DNA from 2 places in the Chromobacterium subtsugae genome. Region 2 is predicted to be linked to the other one. Evidence: riboswitches for the same ligand, from Rfam matches in the RefSeq annotation. Region 2 holds a riboswitch; the other holds the start of a gene.
The links. Region 2 has a riboswitch for glycine ahead of gcvT (glycine cleavage system aminomethyltransferase GcvT). Riboswitches for the same ligand answer to the same signal wherever they lie in the genome.
Positions count from the first base shown of each region.

Region 1: linked by a shared signal. The riboswitch ahead of U6115_RS12095 (trimeric intracellular cation channel family protein) and the one ahead of gcvT (glycine cleavage system aminomethyltransferase GcvT) in region 2 are both predicted to bind glycine.

Region 1 covers NZ_CP142381.1:2,502,703-2,514,502, forward strand. Annotated here, with positions in the region: gene U6115_RS12090 (TIGR02117 family protein) at 80-760, opposite strand; gene U6115_RS12095 (trimeric intracellular cation channel family protein) at 913-1,527, opposite strand; glycine riboswitch at 1,685-1,782, opposite strand; glycine riboswitch at 1,787-1,873, opposite strand; gene U6115_RS12100 (DUF3141 domain-containing protein) at 1,943-4,414, opposite strand; gene U6115_RS12105 (GNAT family N-acetyltransferase) at 4,550-5,095, opposite strand; gene U6115_RS12110 (LysR substrate-binding domain-containing protein) at 5,139-6,080, opposite strand; gene U6115_RS12115 (FMN-dependent NADH-azoreductase) at 6,189-6,797, shown strand; gene U6115_RS12120 (substrate-binding periplasmic protein) at 6,868-7,662, opposite strand; gene U6115_RS12125 (substrate-binding periplasmic protein) at 7,703-8,500, opposite strand; gene U6115_RS12130 (substrate-binding periplasmic protein) at 8,609-9,292, opposite strand; gene U6115_RS12135 (aldehyde dehydrogenase) at 9,612-11,102, opposite strand; gene U6115_RS12140 (VOC family protein) at 11,150-11,542, opposite strand; gene U6115_RS12145 (cupin domain-containing protein) at 11,568-11,800, opposite strand, start outside.
Region 2 covers NZ_CP142381.1:1,478,389-1,490,188, reverse strand. Annotated here, with positions in the region: gene U6115_RS07315 (TetR/AcrR family transcriptional regulator) at 1-434, opposite strand, end outside; gene U6115_RS07310 (ABC transporter substrate-binding protein) at 836-2,419, opposite strand; gene U6115_RS07305 (putative bifunctional diguanylate cyclase/phosphodiesterase) at 2,535-4,514, opposite strand; gene U6115_RS07300 (class I SAM-dependent methyltransferase) at 4,722-5,357, opposite strand; gene gcvP (aminomethyl-transferring glycine dehydrogenase) at 5,566-8,418, opposite strand; gene gcvH (glycine cleavage system protein GcvH) at 8,570-8,956, opposite strand; gene gcvT (glycine cleavage system aminomethyltransferase GcvT) at 9,019-10,107, opposite strand; glycine riboswitch at 10,148-10,246, opposite strand; glycine riboswitch at 10,261-10,351, opposite strand; gene U6115_RS07280 (amino acid permease) at 10,570-11,800, opposite strand, start outside.

The DNA of each region.
Region 1 (11,800 bases), 1.0 Mb from region 2:
ACCGAGGGTAGGAGAATGGCGCTTTCACCTGAACAAAAGGACAGGTTGTTGCCATTTTTCCTGTGCGGATGGGATTGGCTCAGCCATGAAGGCGCCAGAACAAGGGCCGGGTGAACGGCGACCATAAGGCAGTGCGCACGCCGGCGGCGGCCAGCGCGTTGCGGGTCCACTGGTTGCAGGTGACGAACGGGGTGTAGCGGCCATGGGCCTGATAGAAGGCATCGTTGCCATCATAGCGCTCATTCGCCAGCCAAAGCGGTTTGCCATCGGCGCCGGCCGCGGCGCTTTGCCGGATGAATGCCGCCAGTTTCGCGTACTGGCCGGGCGTGAGCAGGATTTTCCGGGTATCGGCGTCCTCTGCCGGCTTGGGCAGATATTCGACGTGCAGCACGCTGGCGTCCGAGGCCAGCGCGGCGATGGCATTGCCGGCAGTCAGGTCGGCCCAGCTGCGGGTGCGCAGGAAAAAGGTGCGGCTGCCCCAGCCGATGGCGAGGTACGGCTGCGCGGCGGACAGCTCGGGCCGCTGAGTTTGGCGCGGAGAGAATAGCGCGTTCCAGTCTTGTTGCGGCGTCTGGACCGGCAGCGCCAGGCTGGTATGCACGCCATTGCTGTCCTGCAGATACACGGCGATGCCGTCTGCCGGCGCTTGCCAGCCCTTGTTGACTGGCAGCAAGCCGGCCAGCAGGGCTGCCAGCAGGTAGAGGGCGGGCAGGGCCAATAGTCCGGCCAGCGCGCGGATGGCGAGGCGGCGGAGGGGCATGGTTGGGCGGATTGGGGATGGGCGCATGTGGGAGGCGGGGTCTGGGCCGGCGAGTCAGCAAAGGGGCTGATCATGGCATCCCGGCGGGGTGGCTTCAAGCATGAGGCGCGCCGATCAAGCGAAACGCCCCGCGGCAGCGGGGCGTCGGCGGTTCAGTGGTGATCGTGCCGGTAGGCGAATACCGGCAGCTGCCATTCGCGCCACAGCGCGGTCAGGCGCAAGGCCAGGCCGAAGGCGAAGCTGGCGGCGATATTGTAGTCGTGCGGCAGGTTCAGCTGGTTGAGGCCCATGTAGAGCACGGCCACCAGCAGCGACACGCTGGCGTACAGCTCGCGGCGAAACACGATGGGCACGCGGTTGCACAGCACGTCGCGCAGGATGCCGCCGGCGATGCCGGTGATCATGCCGGCCATCGCCACTATCACCGGATGGTAGTGCATGCCCAGCGCCACGTCGCAGCCGATGATGGTGAAGGCCACCAGGCCCAGCGCGTCCAGCACCAGAAACAGGCGGTTCAGATGGCGCATGAAGCGCGCGGCCAGCACCGCGGCGATGCCGCCGGCCACCACCAGCAGCACGTATTCCGGGTGCTGGGTCCAGCCTATCGGGTAGCGGCCCAGCACGATGTCGCGCACGGTGCCGCCGCCCAGGGCCGTGAGGAAGGCGATGACGCTTACGCCAAAAATGTCCATGTGGCGGCGGCCGGCCGCCAGCGCGCCGGTCATCGCCTCGGCGGTGATGGCGATCAGGTAGATCAGGGTCAGCATGATGGTGTCTTGCGAGGTTGCGGCAATAACGCCGGACGAGCCGGCTGCGGAAGAACAGGGAATGATGTGCGGGCGGGCCATCGGCAAACGCCGGGCGCGCCGCGGAATGGCGAGCGGGACAAGGCAGACTCCTGGGTGGATTCCGGGCTACGGAACAGCCTCTCCCCTTGTCCTTTTACCTGAGAGTTGCATGGCTTGCGGCCACTTGCCCCTTCGGTGGGCTGCTCGGGGCAGCCTCTCTCCAATCGGCTTGAATCAATGAAACACTGCGGTACGGCTTGCCTGAGCGATTATGGGAGCTTGCGTCTTCGGCGGGGGCATGGCCCCTCTCTCCCGCAGAGAGACGCAATATTAGCTTTTGCTATTGGAATAGTCAATGTCAGAACCGGGGCGCTTTCGCGCCCCGGTTGCCGGATCAGGCCTTGCCTGGGCGCTTGGCCGGCGTGGCTGTCTTGGCGGTTTTGGCCGGCGCGGCGGCGGGGGCTTGGCCGTTGGCTTTGGCGGGAGATTTGCGCGCGCGCGCGGCGGCGGGTTTTGCCTCGGCCTGGGCGGGTTTGGCGGCCGGGGCGGCTTCCGCGGCGGATTTTGCCGCGGGTTTGCGCGCGGGCGCCGGTTTGGGCTGCAACGCGACGGCGCTGGCTTTCTCGGCCTTGATTTCCGCCGGCGCGGCTGCCGTTTCCAGTTGGGGCAGAATGGACGGCGCAGTCGGATGGCCAGGGGCGGCGGGCATGTCCAATTGCAGCGTCCTGGCCACTTCGTCCAGCCGCGCCTGGTGCTCGGCCGGGATCGGGCCGTTGAGCGTCAGCAGGTCGCGCGCCAGCGTCCAGGCTTGGCGGCGGCGATGCGCGTCGGGCAGCAGCGCCGCCAGGCCGTTCAGCGCGCGCGGCGCGTCCAGCCGCACCAGCGCCACCTGGTGGCGGACGATGTCCTTCAACTGCATCAGCGTCAGCGGGTATTCGTGCCTGACGTCGCGCATCACGCGGCGGATGGCGTTGAACGGCCGCTCATCCACCACGCCCATGCCGATGCTGACATAGAGCAACAGCCGCACAAAGCCGTCGGCCAGCGTGCCTTGCTCGAAGCTGGGGGCCAGCGCCTCGCGCTTCAGGCGCGCCAGTTCGCGGCTTTCCCAGGCAAGCGCATGCCGGCGCGGCTCGCTTGCCGGCTGCACGCCGACCAGCGTCGCCAGCTGCGGCGATTCGTAGATGGCGCGGAACAGCTGTTCCTGGGCGGCGTCGCGCAGGTCGCGGTAATGATCCAGCGATTGGCCGATGAAGCCGGACAGCTGTTCCTGCCATTGCCACAGCGGATTGTCCAGGGGCGCCGGGCGGCGCTGTTCGCGCACCTGGGCGGCGAGGCCGGGCAGCCACCACAGCCAGGGGTTTTTCGGCGAGATCAGCGTGCGTTCCAGGCGGGCGGGGTGCAACTCGCGCAGCAGGCGGGCGCCGGCTTCGTTGCCGGCGGCGCGCAGCAGCGGCGAGGCGAAGCGGTCATACAGGCCCTGGTTGATTTCCGATACCCGCTTCACCACTTCGAAGGCGTGCTCGTCGTCGCGGCCGTCGTCCAGCGCCAGGATGTCCGATACGTCGCGCGCTTCGAAGCGGATGATGTAGCGGCCTTCGATGTATTCCTGTCCCGGCGCGTCGGGCGCGATGTCTTCGATGACGGCTTCGTACAGGCCCGGCGCCAGCACGTCTATCAGGTCCAGCGCGCTGGCGAATTCGCTGTGCTCCTTGTTGGCGACGCCGGCGGAGACGAAGATGCCGAGGTGGCCCACCTTGTTGTGCAGGCAGTAGACGATTGTCTGTTCGTTGTTGCGGATGTCTTCCACGTTGTCGTAGAGGTCGGCCACCCAGTTCAGCGCCTGCTGCGGCGGCGTGATGTTGTCGCCCCAGGAGGCGAACACCACGATGGGAGAGCGGATGTTGCGCATGTCCACCCGCAGCTTGCCGTCATGGCTGGCGATTTTGCCGTGCACCAGATCGTTGCCGACGAACAGCTTCTGGGTGATCCATTCCATTTCCGCCTTGTTCAGCAGGTAATGGCCGCCCCACCAGCGCTCGAAATCCAGGTAGCGCTGCGGTTCGGTGTCCACTTTGGAATAGAGGTTGTAGGACTTCTTCCATAAGGTATTGGCTGGGTCCAGCTTCTCGAAGTTGCTGACCAGATGCGCGCCGTCGAAGCGGCCGTTGCCGAGGTCGCCGGCCAGCGATGCGGTCCAGGTGCCGCCGTTCAGCCCGCCGGCGTAGCGCATCGGGTTCTTGCCGCGCACGCCGGCCCAGTAGGATAAGGGCGATCCGGCCAGCAGGATGGGGCCGACCAGGTCCGGCGCCACCGACGCCAGCATGGCCAGCGCCCAGCCGCCCTGGCAGTTGCCGATGACGAAGGGCTTGCCGTCGCTATTGGGGTGCAGCTCGTTGACGCGCTTGAGGAAGACGCCTTCGGCCTTGCTGACGCTTTCTATGGTTTGTCCGGGCACCGGCTGCGGGAAGAACATCACGAAGTAGCAGGGGTGGCCCTGTTGCAGGGCGATGCCGATTTCGCTGTCCATCTTGAAGCCGCCTATGCCCGGGCCATGGCCGGCGCGCGGGTCTATCACCACGAAGGGGCGCTTGGCGGCGTCGGTGGGCGGACAGCTGGGCGGCGGCTCGATGGCGGCCAGCGCGTAATTGGCCGGGTCGGGCAATTCGCGCCCGTCCAGGATGATGCGGTAATCGAACACCAGCACCGGCGGCTTGCCGCTTTCGCAATGCTCCAGATAGGTGGCGCCGCGCCGGTACAGCGTGTCCCAGTACAGGACGCCGCGCTGGCAGGCATCGAGCCAGTAATCAAACAGCGGTTGTGCGAACGGGAGTGTCCCGCCTTGAACTGCAGTAGCTGACCACATTGCAACCCCTTGCTTTGGAAAAGATGGAGACGGACGCGGCGGCCCATGACTGAGCCATGGACGCCACTGTACTCGCTTGTTGCTGCAATGCAATAAAAGCGGATGGCGGGGGCGGACACTTGTGGCGCGCAGCCATCATTCTGTTGCAGTGCAATAGCGGTTAGGAGTGTCCGCGCCGGCCATCGGTTCCAGGCGTTTTTCCATCACCACGCTGCGGTAGGGCTTGTCCGGCCATTGCAACGGCGCTTCCATGCGGTAGCCGCGCCTGAGATAACGGCTGACCAGGTGGTGGGCTTCCACGGCGGTATCCAGCCGGATGGCGCGATAGCCCTGCGCTTGCGCCCAGGCTTCGGCGGCGGCGATCAGCCGCTCGCCCAGGCCCAGTCCTTGGCAGTCCGGCGCCACCGCCAGCTGCACCAGCACCGCGCCATCCGGCTGGCGAAACTGCGGGCAGGACGAAGCCGGCAGCGGATGATGCACCGTGACGGTGCCTATCAGCTCGTCGCGGTGCCAGGCCAGCAGGCAGTGGCCGCCGGCGATGCGGCGGCGGGTCACCTCGGCGCTCTGGCTCACCGCGGTATAGGGCAGTCCCATCGCGCCCAACTGCGCGTAGGCGCGGTGCAGCAGGGCGGTGAGGGCGTCGATGGAGTCGGTTTCGGTCAGTGGACGGATGGTGAACATGGCGGAGCGGAATGGAATGAACACCATTCTGCCAAAGCAATAGTCATGCCGGGCGAATGTCGCTGCGCCCCCAGTCGCCCGCCATCTCGTCGCTGATCAGCTCCTGGGCGATGAAGTCGAGAAAGGCGCGCACCGCCGGCGACAGGCCGCGGCGGGTGGGAAAGGCGGCGTGCAGGATGCCCCAGGGAAAGTCGTATTGCGGCAGGATGTGCCTGAGCCTGCCGTCCGCCAGCGCCTGGTGGCAGACGTTGGCCGGCAGCGCGGCGACGCCGACGCCGGCGATGGCGGCCTCCAGCAGGACTATCATGTCGTCGGTCATCAGCCGGGGCGTATCCAGGTGGATGGTGTAGCTCTGGCCGATGTTGTCCAGCAGCGTCCATTGGCCGCGTCCGTCGGGCCGGCTCATGCTCAGCGCCGGCAGCGCCGCCAGCCGCTCCGGCGCCTGCGGCTCCCCATGCTGGCGGATGAAGTCCGGGCTGGCCACCAGGATGAAGCGGCTCTTGCCCAGCCGGCGCACCACCAGGCTGGCGCTGTCGTCTATCACGTTGCGCACCCGCAGCGCGACATCCACGCTTTCTTCTATTAGGTCTACCCGACGGTTGGTGGAGTCCAGCGCCACCCGCACCTGCGGATGCAGCGCCAGAAAGCGCGGCAGCACCGCGCTGAGCATGGTTTTGGCCAGCAGCTCCGGGCAGCTTACCCGTATCAGCCCGCGCGGCTCGGCGCTGCTTTGCAGGATGGCCTCATGGGCGGCTTCGGCCTCGGCCAGCATGGCCTGGCAGTGCTGATAGTACTGGCTGCCGATCTCGGTCAGCGCCAGCCGGCGGGTGGTGCGCTGCAGCAGGCGCGCGCCCAGGCGCTGTTCCAGTTCGGCCACCCGGCGCGACAGCCGCGACTTGGGGATGCCCAGCGCGCGGCCGGCGGCCATGAAGCCGCCGTGCTCCACCACCTTGGCGAAGTACATGAGGTCGTTCAGATCATGCATGGGATTGTCTCATTGGTGGAACAATGTTTCCAATTTTAGCAGTCTAGTGCGGATTGTTGCGCATGCCTATCATGCACTCATTCCCACCCGACACGGAAAGACCTCCAAATGAAACTGCTCCATCTCGATTCCAGCATCCTGGCCGACAACTCCGTCACCCGCGAACTGTCCGCGGTGGTGGCCAACACCCTGCGCCAGCGCCATGACAAGGTGGAAACCACCTACCGCGACCTGGCGGCCAACCCGATCGCCCACCTGTCCGGTGAAATCGTCGGCGCCCGCTTCACCGCCGAAGCTGATTGGACCGAGCTGCAGCGCAGCGAAGCGGCGCTGACCGACCAGCTGATTGAAGAATTCTTCGCCGCCGACGTGCTGGTGATCGGCGCGCCGATGTACAACTTCTCTATCCCGACGCAGTTGAAGAGCTGGATCGACCGCGTAGCCGCGGCCGGCCGCACCTTCAAGTACACCGAAAACGGCCCGGTCGGCCTGGTGCCGAACAAGAAAGTGGTAGTGGTTTCCGGCCGCGGCGGCGTGCACAGCGGCGAGCAAGGCAGCCTGATGGATTTCCAGGAAGACTTCCTGGTGAAGGTGCTGGGCTTCCTGGGTGTGACCGACGTGGAAATCGTCCGCGCCGAAGCGATCGGCATGGGCCCGGACAAGCGCGCCACCTCCATCCACCTGGCCAAGGAAGCCATCGCCAAGCTGGCGCTGTGATTCCCGCCCAGCTCGGATGAATGAAAAGCCCGGCGCGCTGCCGGGCTTTTTCGCGGCCATCCGGCGTTGGCTATTCCAGCGGCTGTTTGAACAGTTGCTCGACGGCGGCGGGACTCAGGTGGCGGCGCATGATCGCGCGCATCGAGCCGTCGCGCAGCATGCGGCGCACTTCCTCGCTCCACAGCTCGGCGGCACCCTGGCTGAAGCGGGCCTTGCTCAGCGCGATGCCGCCGGCGATGATCTCGCTGTCCGGGAAGAAGTCATGCACCGTCACCTGCTGCTGGGCCTGATGGTTTTGCAGCCACGGGTCGTAGCTGACGGTGTGGCCGAAGGCCGCGGAAACGACGCCGTTGCATACCATTTTGTACAGGTCGTCCTCGTTCTCCGCGACGACCACTTTGTGCTGCAGCGTCAGCTCGTCCAGCATTTTCTGCTGCGCCGGACTGTGCCGGTAGCCGCGCACCATGCCCCAGCGCAGGTCGGGCAGCTTCAGCAGCTCGGCCAGGGAGTTGGCCTGCACGCCGCGGTGCAGCAGCACCATGTTCTTGCTGTGGTGGTAGGGGAGCAGCCATAGATAGCGCTGGCGCTCCGGGGTGATCAGCGTGGACGTGCCGATATCGGCCTGGCCGATTTCCAGCAGCTTGAGCACGCGCAGCCTGGGGTAGTCGGTTTCGCTCTGGATCGGGCAGTTCAGCCGCCTGGCCAGCTCATGGATGATTTCGGGGTCGTAGCCCTTGCCCTGGCGGTAGGCGATGCCGAAGTCGTAATAGGCGATGGCGAGCGCGCCTTGCGGGCAGGCCGGGTTGGGCGCCGCCCGCGCGGCCGCCAGGCAAAGCGCCAATAGGCAGGCTGCCAACCATTTCATCTGCGCACTCCGCAATCGATGGCCGCTGGGGCCGCTGCATTCAGTCTAGCGGCAACTGCATCATTTGCTTGGCGGCGCCGTCGCTGATGTAGCGCCGCAATATGCCGAGCAGGCTGCCGTCCTGGTCCATTTTCAGCAGTTCCTGATGCCAGCGCTCGGCCGCTTGCCGGCTGAAACGCACCTTGCTCAGCGCCATGCCGCTGGCGATGGGCGTGCTGGCCGGGAACAGGTCCAGCACGGCGATGCGCTTGGCGAGCAGCGGGTCGCGCAGCCAGCGGCCATAGCTGCCCGGCAGGGCGAAGGCCGCGGTCACGATTCCGTCGTTCAGCATCCGGTACAGATCGTCTTCGTCGTCGGCCACTACCAGCCGGCGCTGCGCGTCCAGCTGCCCCAGGAATTGGTCCTGCTCCGGACTGTGGCGATAGCCGCGCACCATGCCCCAGCGCAGAGCCGGATCGTTCAGCAGGTCGGGCAGCGTGCGTTCCTTGAGGGAGGGGTGCAGCAGCACCATGTTCTTGGTGTGGTTGTAGGGGTAGATCCAGGCGTAAGCCAGCCGGTCCGGCGTGGCCAGGGTGGAGGTGCCGATGTCTATCTGGCCGCTGGCCAGCATTTTCAGCGCGCGCAGCCGCGGCAGCTCGGTCTCCGAGGCGATCTGGCAATGCAGCCGGCGCGCCAGTTCGCGCACCATGTCCACGTCGTAGCCCTGGCCCATGCGGTAAGCCGCGCCGAATTTGTAAAACCCGACTCGCAGCGGCCCGTTGGGACAGGCCGGATTGGGCGCGGCCTGGCAGACGGTGGCGAAGAGCAGGGCAAGCGCGAGGCAGATGTTTCGCCGCATTTGGTGTATTTCCTCCCTCTCGTGGATTCATCTCATGTTCCGTCGGCGCGGAAGCCGTTTCCACCCCTTGGCGGCGCGCGCGTTTGTTGCGCCGCGCGGCACGCTGCGTCAGGGAACGGGCGAACGCAGCAGGTAGTCCGCGGTTTCCTCGCTGAGGAAGCGGCGGAAGATGTCGCGCAAGGTCCCGTCGCGGGACATCTTTTTCAACTCCGCATGCCATAGTTCGGCCGAAGCTTCCGGGAAGCGCTTTTTGCTGAGCGCTACGCCGCCCGCGGTCGCCTCGACATCCGGAAACAGATCCAGCACGACCACCTGGTTGCGGATGCGCGGGTTTCTGAGCCAGTCGTCGTAGCTGGTCGGGTGGGCTAGCGCGCCGGTGATCACGCCGTCGGCCAGCATCTTGTACAAATCGTCCTCATCGACGGCCGGCACGATCTTGTTGCGTTTGGCCAGGTCAGCCAGCAACTGGTCCTGCATCGGGCTGAACTTCCAGCCGCGGATCACGCCCCAGCGCAGCTTGGGGTCGTCCGGCAGGGCCGCCAGGGTGCGGGCTTGAACCTCGGTGCGCAGCAATACCATGCTCTTGCTGTGCTTGTAGGTGTAGATCCACGCGTATTGCAGACGGTCCGGAGTGGGGGTGGCGGAGGTGGCGATGTCCACTTCGCCGATTTGCAGCATCTTGAGGGTGCGGATCCAGGGAAACACGCTCTCGCTGGCGATGGGGCAATGCAGGCGGCGCGCCAATTCGCGTATCAGGTCAACGTCATAGCCGCGTCCGGCGCGGTAAGCCAAGCCATACTCGTAAAATCCCACTCTGAGCGGCCCGGAAGGGCAGGCGGGGCTGCTGTCAGCTGCCTGGGCAAGGGGGGTGAGCCAAAGCAGGCCGACTACGGCAAGTCGGTAGATTCGCTGCATGCGGGGAAATATCCGGAAGTCTTTGATTTCAATCATAGCCCGGCTGTCGGCGGCTGCTAGCTCCGGCTGGCGCGCGGCGGCTTTGCGGGCGAAGAGGGCAAAGACAGGCTGGGTGGGTGAGTTCAGAATGCGCGGCGGAGGGGGAGGCGGAGGGGAAACGCGCCGGCCCAGGCGGTGCCAGGCCGGCGCAGAGGGTTTACAGCTTGATCAGCGTGCTTTTCAGCTCGGTGTATTTCTCCAGAGCGTGCAAGGACTTGTCGCGGCCGTTGCCCGATTGCTTGTAGCCGCCGAAGGGGAAGTTCATGTCGCCGCCTTCGTCATAGCAGTTCACCCAGACGGTGCCGGCGCGCAGCCGGCGCGAAACCTGATGGGCGGTGCTGACATTGGCGGTCCACACGGCGGCGGCCAGGCCGTATTCGGTGTCGTTGGCGATGCGGATGGCTTCCTCGACATCGTCGAAGGTGATCACCGACAGCACCGGCCCGAAGATTTCCTCGCGGCAGATGGCGAGATCGGGGCGCGGGCAGTCGAACACGGTCGGCTCGATGAACAGGCCCTTGTCGGCATGCGCCGCCTTGCCGCCCAATAGCAGGCTGGCGCCTTCGCTCACGCCTTTGTCGATATAACCGAGCACTTTCTTGTGCTGGATGCCGTCGACGATGGCTCCCATGCTGGTTGCCGGGTCGAGCGGGTCGCCCGGATAGTAGCGGGCGGCGGCGGCCTGCAGTTCGGCGAGGAAGCGTTCCTTGATGGCGCTGTGGACCAGCACGCGCGAACCGGCGGTGCAGACTTCGCCCATATTGTAGAAGATGGCGCCGGCCGCGCTGCGGGCCGCCTGCGCGAGATCCGGGCAGTCGGGCAAGATGATGTTGGGCGACTTGCCGCCCAATTCCAGCCATACGCGCTTCAGGTTGGACTGGGCGGCGTAGCCGGCGATCAGCTTGCCTACCGCGGTGGAGCCGGTGAAGGCGACGCAATCGACGCCCATGTGCAGGGCCAGCGCCTTGCCGACTTCGCCGGGGCCGGGCAATACCTGGAAGATGCCGTCGGGAATGCCGGCCTCCTTGGCCAGCGCCGCCACGCGGATGGCGGTGAGCGGCGACTTTTCCGACGGCTTGACGATGACCGCGTTGCCGGCGGCCAGCGCCGGGCCGAATTTCCAGCTGGCCATCAGAATGGGGAAGTTCCACGGCACCACCGCGGCGACCACGCCTACCGGCTCGCGCGTCACCAGGCCGACGAGCTTGGGATCGACCGGCGCCACTTCGCCGCCTATCTTGTCTATCGATTCGGCATACCATTCCACGCAATGGGCGGCGGCCGGCACGTCGACGCTGGTGGTGTCGCCGATCGGTTTGCCGGCGTCCAGCGTTTCCAGCAGCGCCAGTTCGTCGGCGTGTTCGCGGATCAGCGCGGCGAAGCGCTTGAGAATGCCGCCGCGCTTGATCGGCGGCAGGCTGGACCAGACGCCGGATTCGAACGCCCGGCGCGCGGCCTTGACCGCTTTGTTGACGTCGGCTTCGCCGCAGTGGGCGATGTCGGCCAGCTTGGCGCCGGTGGCCGGGTTGACGCAATCGAAGCGGCGTTCGTCGTCGGCATGCCGGTAGGCGCCGTCGATGAAGGCGCGGCCCTCGATTTTCAGTTCTGCAGCAAGTTGTTTCCAGTCGGCATGCGTACTGCGGGACATGGTTTTCTCCTCTTGTGTGGTGCTGCTTTGCGGTTGCGGTGCGGATTTCAGGCGGAAAGGGGACTGCACAGTTCGATCAGCGCGCCGTCCGGGCTGCGCAAGTAGGACACCGTCTGCCCCCACGGCTTGCGCGCCGGGGCTGCCAATTCCTGCGCGCCGCATTCCAGCGCCCGCCGGTGCGCGGCCTCCACCTGTTCGGTGACCAGGCCGATTTCCATGCCCAGCGGCTGCGTCGAATCGCTGGCGCGCACGTGGCCGGCGGGAAGATTCATCGCCGCCAGTTCGTGGCTGGCGAAGGACAGGACAGTGTCTCCGGTGTCGAGCTCGCCGTAAGCGCCGGATTCGTGCAGGAATTTCTGCTTCAAGCCGAAAGCCTGGGCGAAGAAACGCAGCGAGGCGGCGACATCCGGCACGTAAACGATGGTGTAACCCAGCTTCATGGAACTCTCCGTTGGTTGCTGCGCATCAGAATGTGGGCGGCGAGCTGGCGCTCACCATTTCGCAGATGTCGTCGCCGACGTTGCGGAAGCGGTGCGGCAACTTGCTGTCGAAGTAATAGGCGTCGCCCGGCCCCAGCACGCGGCTTTCATTGCCCACCGTCACCTCTATGCTGCCGCGGATGATGACGCCGCCTTCCTGGCCATCGTGCACCAGCATGTCCGGGCCGGTATCGGCGCCGGGCAGGTAGCGTTCGCGCA
Region 2 (11,800 bases):
AGCGAGGCCATCATCGCGACGAAACGGTCGCGGAAGTAGATGCTGGCGTTGCCGAGGAAGATTTCGCGCAGATCCGGCGTGGTGCGCGCCGCCATCAGCAGCTCCAGCAGCACGATATGGCGCGGCGCCATCACCAGCGCCTTCATCAGCGCCACGATGCGCTCTTCTTCCGGCATGCCGGGCGGCAGCTTGCCGGCCAGGGCCAAGCCAGCCTCGAAGATATCGTCGACCACCTTGCGCCCCACCGGCTGCATCAATTCGTTCTTGGTGGCGAAATGGCGGAACAGCGCGCCCTGCGACACCCCGGCGCGGTTGCAGATCAACTGCACGCTGGTGCCGTGGTAGCCGCACTCCATCAGGCATTCGATCGCCGCCTCCACCAGTTTGCCTATGGTGGACTCCCTGCGGCTTTGCTGTGTTCGTCTGGTTTGCATCTATTGTTTTATCATTTATCGTCCCAAGCCCGGCCAGATAATACGCGAAACGACGTACGCAAGCGAGGGTGGGCACATTCTAATAACAAGCAAGACACGCCAACAGCACGGCGCTCCTCTCTCCCCTGGTGGCCACATCGCAACCGGCCACTACAGCAATACTACCAAAACCCGCAGTGGAATATGCAACTTGCTTCGTTAACCGGAACTGGCCCAAACACCAGGCGGCAGCGCCGCAGCGGCAGTCCTGGCCGGCCCTTGCCCAGGCGCCCCGCGCGGGGCGGAGGTGCGCATTGTCCGCCGCCCTGCGCGCGCCCGCCTTGCGGCGGCGCAAATGCGCGATAAAAGATAGAACCTGCTCTATTTCATTAATTGCTGATGGACTGCTTCCGCCAGCGTCGTCACTTCAGGCTGACCGCGGAGAAATCGACTCGCCCATAGGGGTTGGCCGCATAGCCGCCGACATCCTTGCGCGCCAGGCTGAAGGCGGTGGGATGCGCCAGCGGCAGCCACAAGGCCTGCTCGTGGATGATCTTTTGCGCCGCCTGATACAGCTTGGCTCTGGCCTTGAAGTCGCTGGTTTTCTTGCCGTCGGCTATCAGCTTGTCGAGCCGGAGATCGCAATAGCGGGCGAAATTGGTGCCCGACTGCACCGCGGAGCAGGAAAACTGGGGCGTGAGGAAGTTGTCCGGATCGCCGTTGTCGCCAGCCCAGCCCATGAACAGCATTTCGTGCTCGCCGGCCTTGCCGCGCTTGATCAGCTCGCCCCACTCCAGCACCTTGATCTGCAGCCGGATGCCCACTTTCGCCAGATCGGCCTGCAGCATCTCGGCGCCGGCCTTGGGATTGGGGTTCAGGGTGCTGCCGCCCGGACGCACCCAGATGCCGACATCGAAGCCATTGGGGTAGCCGGCCTGGGCCAGCAGCTTCCTGGCCTGCGCCGGATCGTACGGATAAGGCTTGATGGCCTTGTCGTAGCTCCAGGTGTTGGGCGGATACACCAGGTTGGCGGCGACGGCGGTATTGCCGAACACCGCCTTCAGATAACTGGCCTTGTCGAAAGCCAGATTGATCGCCTGCCGCACCAATGGGCTGTTCAGCGGCTTTTTCTGGCTGTTGAACGCGACGAAGGCGGTCATGAAGGCAGGCGCCTGCCATACCCGCAGCTTGCCATCGCCCTGCGCCGCCTGCACGTCCTGCGGCTTCGGCGACAGCGCGATCTGACACTCGCCGGCGCGCAGCTTCTGCAAACGGACCGCGGAATCGGGCGTGATGGCGTAGATCAACGCCGACACCTTGGGCTTGCCGCCGAAATAGGCCGGATTCGGCAGGTAGCGCACCTGCGCGTCCTTGGCGAAGCTCTTGAAGACGAAAGGCCCGGTGCCGACCGGCTTGCTGTTGAGATCGGCCGTTTTGCCGGCGGCCAGCAGCTGGCCGGCGTATTCGGCGGAGTAGATCGAGGCGAAACCCATGGTCAGGCTGGACAGGAAGGTGGCTTCCGGGTAGTTGAGCTCGAAACGCACCGTCTGCGCGTCCAGCTTGCGCACCGCCTTGATCAGCTTGGGAAACTGCATCGCCTGCGCATGCGGATAGCCCGTCGGCGCGGTCTTGTACCAGGGATTGTCCGGATTCAGCATCCGCTCGAAAGTGAATGCCACGTCGTCGGCGTTGAAAGCGCGGCTGGGCTTGAAGTATTCCGTGGAGTGAAAGCTCACGCCGGGACGCAAGTGGAAGGTATAGCTCAGGCCATCCGCTCCCGCTTCCCAGCTGCGCGCCAGGCCGGGCTTGAGCTTGCCGCTGGCGGCGTCGTACTCCACCAAGCGATTCATCAGCACATCGGCGGAGGCGTTGGTGGTGACCAGCGAGTTGTATTGCACCACGTCGAAGCCTTCCGGATTGGCGTCGGTGCAAACGGTGAGCGGCTTGGCGGCGACGGCCAGGGCCGGCAGCCACGCCGCCAACAGCAGGGCGTTGATGGTTTTCATGATGTTCTCCTGACGGCCGCCGGCAATGCCGGCAGCATGAATCGCATTAGGGTAAGTCAATATGGGGCAAAAACCAACGACTTAATCTACATATTGATATAAGGAGAGCATCCGCTCACAACAACAGCTTGTGGAACTCGCCAGCCGCCAGCGCCGGGCTGCACAGATAGCCCTGGTACTCCTGGCAACCTCGCTGCCGCAGCCAGGCCAGCTGCTTCGGCGTCTCCACCCCTTCCGCCACCACTTTCAGCCCCAGCATCCTGCACATGGTGATGATCAATTCGGCGATGGCCGGCGTGCTGTCCAGATCCGCGATGAAGGAACGGTCTATCTTCAGCGAACTGAGCGGGTAACGCTGCAAATAGGCCAGATTGGAATAGCCGGTGCCGAAATCGTCGACGGCGATGCTCACCCCCTGCGCCCGCAGCGCCTGCAAGGTGCGCATGGTCTGATCGTCATGGCCCAGCAGCACCGACTCGGTGATCTCCAGCTCCAGCCTGTCCGCCTGGCAGCCGCTGTCCGCCAGCACGGCGGCCACCATCGCCGGCAGCGCCGGGTCGACGAACTGGCACGGCGACAGATTGACCGACACCATCAAGTCCAGTCCCATCTCGCGCCACAAGCGCTGCTGCCGCGTCGCCTGGGCCAGTATCTGCCGTCCCAGTTGCAGGATCAGCCCGCTGTCCTCGCACACCTGGATGAAACTGTCGGGCTTCAGCAGGCCGCGTTGCGGATGGTTCCAGCGCGCCAGCGCCTCGGCGCCGACCACCTTGCCGCTGGCGACATCCACCCGCGGCTGAAAGCCGGCGACGAACTCGCCCTGCTCCAGGCCGCGGCGGATATCGCTCTCCAGCGCCAGCTGCGCCTGGGTGCGCGCCTCCAGCGCCGGCGTGAAGAACATCAGGTTGTTGCGGCCCGCATCCTTGGCCGCATACATCGCCAGGTCGGCGTGGCGCATCATCTGCTCGAGGTCCAGCGTCCCGTCGCGGCACACGCTGATGCCGATGGACGCCGACACGCTGATGTCCATGCCGCCCAGACGGATCGGCATGCCAAGCGCCTGCAGGATGTCCCGCCCCAGCGCTTCCGCCCGCCCCGCGGCGTCCGGCGCCGCCAGCATCACCAGGAACTCATCGCCGCCCAGCCGCGCCGCCTTCTCATCATGCCGCAGCAGCCGCGACAGCCGCGCGGTCATGCCCACCAGCAGCTCGTCGCCGCGGGCGTGGCCGAGTGAATCATTGACGTTTTTGAAGCGGTCCAGATCGATGAACATCAGCGCCGCCTGGCGGCCATTGCGCAGGGCCTGCTGCAGATAGGGCAGAAAATCGCTGCGGATGCCGTTGCGGTTGGGCAAGCCGGTCAGCACGTCGTGATTGGCCAGGAAGCTGGCGCGCGCTTCGGCATGCTTGAGATCGGTGATGTCCACCTCGCTGACCAGCAGCGCGTCCTGCCCGGACACCGCGTCGCGGCAAGCGCGCACGGCGATCTCGTGCCAGCGCTCGCCCCGCCGGGTATGCACGCGCGCCAGTTGGCGCGCCTCCCCGACCGCCGCCACGCCCTGCTGCAGCGCCTGCCAATCGCCGTCGTGGAGGAAATGCTGGCGCCAGCGCTCGCCGGCATCCGCCACCTGGGCGCGGGCGGAGGGATTGCGGTACAGCGCCATCCCGGCGGAGTCGTACAGCGTGATCGGCACCGAGGTGTGCATCAAGGCCTCCGCGCTGCGCAAGCTGGCCGGATCGGCGCTCAGCGGGTTCTGCGCTTCGCAGAACATCATCACCCGCCCGTCGGCGCGGATGCCGCGGAACGCCACCTTCAGCACGCAGGGGCGGCCATTGGGATACAGGGTCCAGCTTTCGACGAAGCTGGCGTTTTCCCGCTCGAAGTCCTGCTGATACTGGCCCAGCCGTTGCGCCACCGAAACCGACATGTCAAGCGACATGTCGCGCTGCTGCAACTCGGCCAGGCTGCGCGCCCCCCACACCCGCAGCGCGGCCTGATTGGCCCAGAACACGCGCTTGTGATCGATATCGAAAATCCATAGCGGCAGGCCCAGGGCCTCCAGCAACGCCAGATCCCCTCCCTGCCAGGAGAGCATGCTTCCTATCGGCATAGATGCCGCAACCTTTTATTTATTCATTGGAAAACGCCACGCAACTGCCATCGCGGACAGGCGCCATTGTAGCAAACACGTCTCATGACCTGACCATTTTTTACTCACCACCGGTCCACGTCGCCGCAATGCCGGGCGCCAATGAAAAACAGGGCGATTTCGCCCTGTTTTTCGTCATCCCGCGCCTGCCGTTCAGGCGGCTTGCTTGCAGGCGAACAGCCTGGCCATGCTGTGATGATGGGGCCGGCCGTGGCTGATATCCAGCGCGTACTCCTCCTGGTAAGCCAGCGGCGCCAGCGCGGAAAACTGTTCGCGCAACTCGCCCGGCCGGTAGTAATGGCGGACATAGGCGGCGGTTTCGCTGACATCGCCCCCCCTGCCGCTGCAGCCAGGGTCATCCACCATGAACACCGCCGCGAACAAGTAGCCGCCGGGCTCCAGCCCCGCCATCATGGACTGGGCCAGCCGTTCGCCGGCGGCGGCGTCGAGGTGATCCAGCGCGGTATAGGCGACGATGATGCGGTAGCTTTGCGGCTCGATCTCCAGGTCGGCCAGGTTCACCACCTTGCCGCACACCGACAGCCGGCGCTGGTCGGCCAGCTCGCCCATGCGGGAAACCGCCTCCGAAGATTCATCCACGCCGTACATCGAAAAACCGCGGCTGGCCAGATAGAAGGCGTTGCGTCCCTGGCCGCAGGCCAAGTCCAGTCCCTGCCCGCCGCCCCGCACATCGAATTTGTCCAGAAAATACATCAGCGACAAGGCTGGCCGGTCGCCATAGAAAGAACCATTGCTGCGATAGAAAGCGTCAAAATTAGCGATTCCCATTTCACTCACCCCGCTCATGCCGACGATATTTCCCAGCATCCACTGCGCGCAGCGCGCGCTCCGTGCTGTTCATTGAGTGATAGTTCGTACAAAAACGTATGACTACTTAGTTATTCTTTCTAAGTATTTACACTTAATTTGCCATTGAACATGAAAAACCCCGCCAGACATGGCCTGGCGGGGCGACAGGGATTCGGCAGCGCCGAGGTCACATGTAGTTTTCGATGCCCGGGCAGCTGCAGACCAGATTGCGGTCGCCGTAGACATCGTCGATGCGGTTCACGCTGGGCCAGAACTTGTTCTCCAGCACGTAAGGCAGCGGGAACAGGCCCTGCTCGCGGCTGTACGGCCGGTTCCAGTCGCCCGCGATGTCGGCCTTGCTGTGCGGCGCGTTGACCAGCGGATTGTTGTCCGCCGGCCATGCGCCGTTCTGCACCTGGTCGATCTCGGCGCGGATGGCGGCCATCGCGGCGATGAAGCGGTCCAGCTCGGCCTTCGGCTCCGATTCGGTCGGCTCTATCATCAGCGTGCCCGGCACCGGGAAGCTCATGGTCGGCGCGTGGAAGCCATAGTCCATCAGGCGCTTGGCCACGTCCACTTCGGTCACGCCGGAAGCGGCCTTCAGCGGGCGCAAGTCGATGATGCACTCGTGGGCGACGCGGCCGTTGGCGCCGGTGTACAGCACCGGGTAGTGCTCGCCCAGGCGGGTAGCCAGGTAGTTGGCCGACAGCAACGCGTTTTCCGTTGCCTGCTTCATGCCCTCGGCGCCCATCATCGCGATGTACATATACGATATCGGCAGGATGGAGGCGGAGCCGAACGGCGCGGCGGATACCGCGGTTTGGCCTGCCTCCGCGCCCGGCACCGGCGCCACCACGTGGTTGGCGATGAACGGCGCCAGGTGCGCCTTCAGGCCGATCGGGCCCATGCCCGGGCCGCCGCCGCCGTGCGGGATGCAGAAGGTCTTGTGCAGGTTCATATGCGACACGTCGGCGCCGATGTCGGCCGGACGAGTCAGGCCCACCTGGGCGTTGAGGTTGGCGCCGTCCATGTACACCTGGCCGCCGTGGGCGTGGACGATTTCGCAGATCTCTTTGATGGCCTGCTCGAACACGCCGTGGGTGGACGGATAGGTGATCATCAGCGCGGCCAGGTTGGCGGCGTGCTGTTCTGCCTTGGCCTTCAGGTCGGCGACGTCGACGTTGCCGGCCTCGTCGCATTTCACCACCACCACCTGCATATTCATCATCTGCGCGGTGGCCGGGTTGGTGCCGTGCGCCGATTGCGGAATCAGGCAGATGTTGCGATGGGCTTCGCCGCGCGACTCGTGGTAGCGGCTGATCGCCAACAGGCCGGCGTACTCGCCCTGCGCGCCGGAGTTCGGCTGCATCGAGATGATGTCGAAACCGGTGATCGCGCGCAGCTGCTTCTCCAGGCCGGCGATCATTTCCAGATAGCCCACGGTCTGCTCGCGCGGCGCGAACGGGTGCATATTGGCGAATTCCGGCCAGGTGATCGGAATCATCTCGCTGGTGGCGTTCAGCTTCATCGTGCAGCTGCCCAGGCTGATCATCGAATGATTCATCGCCAGGTCGCGGTTTTCCAGCTTCTTCATATAGCGCAGCATCTCGTGCTCGCTATGGTGCACATTGAACACCGGGTGGCTCAGGATCGCGGATTCGCGCTTGAGCGCGGCCGGGATCGCATCCTGGGCGGCTGCGTCCAAGGCGGCGATATCTGCCTGCTTGCCGGTGAACAGCTCGATCAGCTTGGCCAGATCCGCCTCGGTGGCGGCCTCGTGGAAGGCCACGCCCAACACGGTCTTGCCCACGCGGCGCAGGTTGTAGCCGGCCGCCAGCGCGGCGGCGTAGATGGCGTCGGCCTTGGGCGCGTCCACCTGCACGGTGTCGAAGAAGCGGTCGAACACCAGCTTGCCGCCGGCGGCCTGCACCGCGTGGGCGAAGATGGCGGCCAAGCGGTGGATGCGGGCGGCGATGCGCTTGACGCCCTCGGCGCCGTGGTAGACCGCGTACAAGCCGGCGATATTGGCCAGCAGCACCTGGCTGGTGCAGATATTGGAGTTGGCCTTCTCGCGGCGGATGTGCTGCTCGCGGGTCTGCAACGCCATGCGCAGCGCGGTCTTGCCCTTGGCGTCGATGGAGACGCCGATGATGCGGCCCGGCGCCGAGCGCTTCATCTCGTCCTTGAAGGCGAAATAGGCGGCATGCGGGCCGCCGAAGCCCATCGGCACGCCGAAGCGCTGGGTATTGCCCAGCGCGATGTCGGCGCCCATCTCGCCCGGCGACTTCAAGGCCACCAGCGCCATCACGTCGGCGGCGACGGCGACGACGCCGCCCTTGGCCTTGATGGCGGCGATATGCGGGGTCAGGTCGATCAGATCGCCGGCTTCGCCCGGATACTGGAACAGCGCGCCGAAGTAATCGCCGTTGCCGGCCTCTTCCGGATGGCCCTGCACCAGCTCGAAGCCGAAGTACTTGGCGCGGGTCTTCATCACGTCCAGCGTCTGCGGCAGCACGCGGCTGTCGACGAAGAAGCGCGTGGACTTGGATTTGGACACGCGGCCGGCCATCGCCATCGCCTCGGCGGCGGCGGTGGCTTCGTCCAGCAGCGAGGCGTTGGCCATTTCCAGGCCGGTCAGGTCGATCACCATCTGCTGGAAGTTCAGCAGCGCCTCCAGCCGGCCCTGGGCGATCTCGGCCTGGTACGGGGTATAGGCGGTGTACCAGCCCGGGTTTTCCAGCACGTTGCGCAGGATCACGGACGGCGTCTTCACCGGGTAGTAACCGAGGCCGATGAAGGATTTGTTGACCACGTTCTTGGCGGCCACCGCTTTCAGGGCGGCCAGAGCCTCGGCTTCCGGCTGCGGCGCCGGCAGATCCAGCGCGCGGTTCAGGCGGATGTCGGCCGGCAGGGTTTCGCCGACCAGCGCGTCGATGGAGGCCGCGCCGATGGCGGCCAGCATCTCGGCGCGCTCGTCGTCGGACGGGCCGATGTGGCGGGCGATGAATTCGTTGCGATTGAAGAGTGCGGAGAGCGACATGTTCAGGACCTTCCATTGCTGCCGCGAAGCCCGCCATCGCCGGCGGGCGGAGAGAGCGCGTGGCTCATCGTCCGCCGGCCGGTGCGCGGCGGCTGGCTTCGCGGCCAAAAAAAACGCCCTGCGTCTGGCGACTGCAGGGCGGGTTCAGCTATCAGGCGCCGATTTCCTTGGCGTAGGCGGCGGCGTCCATCAGGCCATCCAGATCGGCGGCGTTGGCCGGCTTGATCTTGAAGAACCAGCCATCGCCGTAGGGCTCGCTGTTGGCCAGTTCCGGCTCGCCTTCCAGCTCTTCGTTCACCGCCAGGATTTCGCCGGCGATCGGACAGTAGACGTCGGAAGCGGCCTTCACCGACTCCACCACGCCGGCCTGCTCGTCGCGGGCCAGGGTCGCGCCCACTTTAGGCAGTTCGACGAACACGATGTCGCCCAGCAATTCCTGCGCGTGCGCGGTGATGCCCACAGTCACGGAACCGTCGGCTTCCAGACGCAGCCACTCGTGGCTTTCCACATATTTCAGTTCGGCGGGGATATTGCTCATCTTGAAGTTCTCCAGCTTAAGATCAGATCAATGGCGGCGGCAGTTCCAACACTGCAGCCAGATTATTCGAATACTTTCTTGCCGTTGCGCACGAAGGGCATCTTCACCACGCGCACATCGGTCAGCGCGCCGCGCAGGTCCACCTGGGCCGTGGCGCCGGTGGCGGCCGGCACGCGGGCGATGGCGATGGAATGCTTCAGCGTGGGCGAGAAGGTGCCGCTGGTGATCACGCCTTCGCCGACGCCCTCCACCACTACCTTCAAGCCTTCGCGCAGCACGCCGCGGCCTTCCAGCACCAGGCCCACCTGCTTCATCTTCACGCCGGCGGCCTTCTGCGCCTCCAGCGCCTCGCGGCCGTTGAACTTGCGTTCGGCCGGCTCCCAGGCGATGGTCCAGCCCATGCCCGCCTCCAGCGGCGACACGGTTTCGTCCATGTCGTGGCCGTACAGGTTCATGCCGGCTTCCAGGCGCAGCGTGTCGCGGGCGCCCAGGCCGATGGGGGCGACGCCGGCGGCTTGCAATTGATGGAAGAAGGCGATGGCCTGATCGGCAGGCACCATGATTTCCAGGCCGTCTTCGCCGGTATAGCCGGTGCGGGCGTAGAACCACTCGTCCTGCGGCAGGCCCTGGAACACTTTCAGCGCGCGGATGGCATCGGCCAGCTCCGGCTTGATCGAGCAGACTTTTTCAATGGCCTGCGGGCCTTGCACCGCCAGCATCGCCAGGTCGCGGCGCACCTTCAGCGCCACGTCGAAGCCGGCCTTCTGGCTTTCCATCCAGGCCAGGTCTTTTTCGGTGGTGCCGGCATTGACCACCATGCGGTAGCCATAGGAAGTGAGATAGACGATCAGATCGTCGACGACGGTGCCTTCGGCGGTGAGCATGCCGGAATACAGCGCCTTGCCCTCGAAACCGAGCTTGGCGACATCGTTGGCGATCAGTTTTTGCAGCCAGGATTTGGCGTCGGCGCCGGTGATGTCGATCACCGTCATGTGGGAAACGTCGAACATGCCGGCGTCCGAGCGGACGATCTCGTGCTCTTTCAGCTGGGAGCCGTAGTGGATGGGCATTTCCCAACCGGCGAAATCAACCATTTTCGCGCCGGCGGCGACGTGGGCGTCAAACAGCGGGGTACGTTTCGGGGCCGTCATGCGCGGTTCCTTCGAGAAAAGTGTGGATAGCCTGTGTCAACCACACCCCTCTGTCCCTGCACCTGAGATTTTCCGGCTGGATCAGCCGTTAGCCCCTTCGGTGGACGCCACGCAGGCGCCGCTCTCCAGATTGCGCAAGCCGGCAGCCGCCGACCCCGTGATACAGTCCTTTTGCCTGAGCGATTGCGGGTGCACTTGCGCCTTCGGCGGCGGCCGCGGGGCCGCTCTCTCCTGTATGACCCGGCGATTATGGTGGCAGTCGCGGCGGCTTGGCAAGCCGAGTTTATTTCGAAGTAAAACAGTTTATTTTTCTGTATTTATCAGAAAAATATCGCAAATTTTTTGTGTTTATTATTATTCGAATATGAAAATTTCCTGAGCCATAGCCGCCCATCCGCCGCGCGCGCCCATGAAAAAAGCGCAGCGGACGACGCTGCGCTTTCGGGCTCTGGCGGCGCTGGCTCAAGCCGCCGCGTGCCGCTCCTTCAACTGCCAGACGTAGACCGGCAGGCCCAGCATCAGCAACAGCATGCCCCACATCACGGTATCGGCGCCGGAACCGTACAATGCCCACAGCGAATAGACGAAGCCGATGCCGGCGAAGAAGCCGGGGGCGACGTAGTCCTTGGGGGCGAACGCCTTGCCGCGCATCAGCATGATGGCGATCAGCGCCATCGAGCAGAAAGCGTACGGCAGCAGCGTGGTGGCGGTGGCCAGCAGGATGATGAATTCGAAGATCTTCACGCCGCTGTCGCCGCCGGCGTATTTCATCGCCATCAGGATGGTGACCAGCGCGCTGGACAGCACCAGGCCGAAGATGGGCACGCCGGCGGCGTTGCGCTGGGCGAAGCGGCTGGGGAACAGCTTGTCCTTGGCGGCGGCGGCCGGCACATGCGCCTGCATCAGGCTCCAGCCATTGAGCGCGCCGAAGCAGGACACCACCGCGCCGAAGCCCACCGCCCAATAGCCCCAGTCGCCCCACATCAGCCGCGCGGCGTCGGCGAACGGCGCTTGCGACGCGGCCAGCGTGTCGGCCGGCATCAGCCCCATCAGCGAAATGGTGGACAAAATGTAGAGCACGGTCGCCAGCAAGGTGCCGATCACCGTCGCGCGCGGAATGGTCTTTTCCGGCTCCACGACATCGCCCGCCGGCACCGATGCCGACTCCAGGCCCAAGAAGGCCCACAGCGTCAGCGCCATGGTGGCCGACAGCGACGACAGCAGCGGCTTGCCGTGCGGATTGAACGCCAGGTTTTCCGGATGCATGTGGAAAAAGCCGATGAACGTCACCGCGGCCAGCGGCAGCAGCTTCAACAGCGTGGTGACCACCGCCACCATGCCGGAGCTGCGCGCTCCGCGGCTGTTGATCCAGGTGACGATCCAGATCAGGCTGATGGCGAAAGCGCCGGCCAGCGGCTCGTTATGGCCGAGGATGGGGAAAAACACCTGCATATAGCTGGTGGCCGCCACCGCCAGCGCGGCATTGCCGGCCCACAGCGCGATCCAGTAGCCCCAGGCGATCCAGAAACCGGCGAAATCGCCGAAGCCGGCATGAATATAGGCATACGGCCCGCCTTCGCGCGGCAGGATGGCCGACAGGCGCGCGAACACCAGCGCCAGGCAGATCGCGCCGCCGGAGGTCAGCAACCAGCCCAGCATCGAGATGCCGCCGAACGGCGCCAGCGAGGCCGGC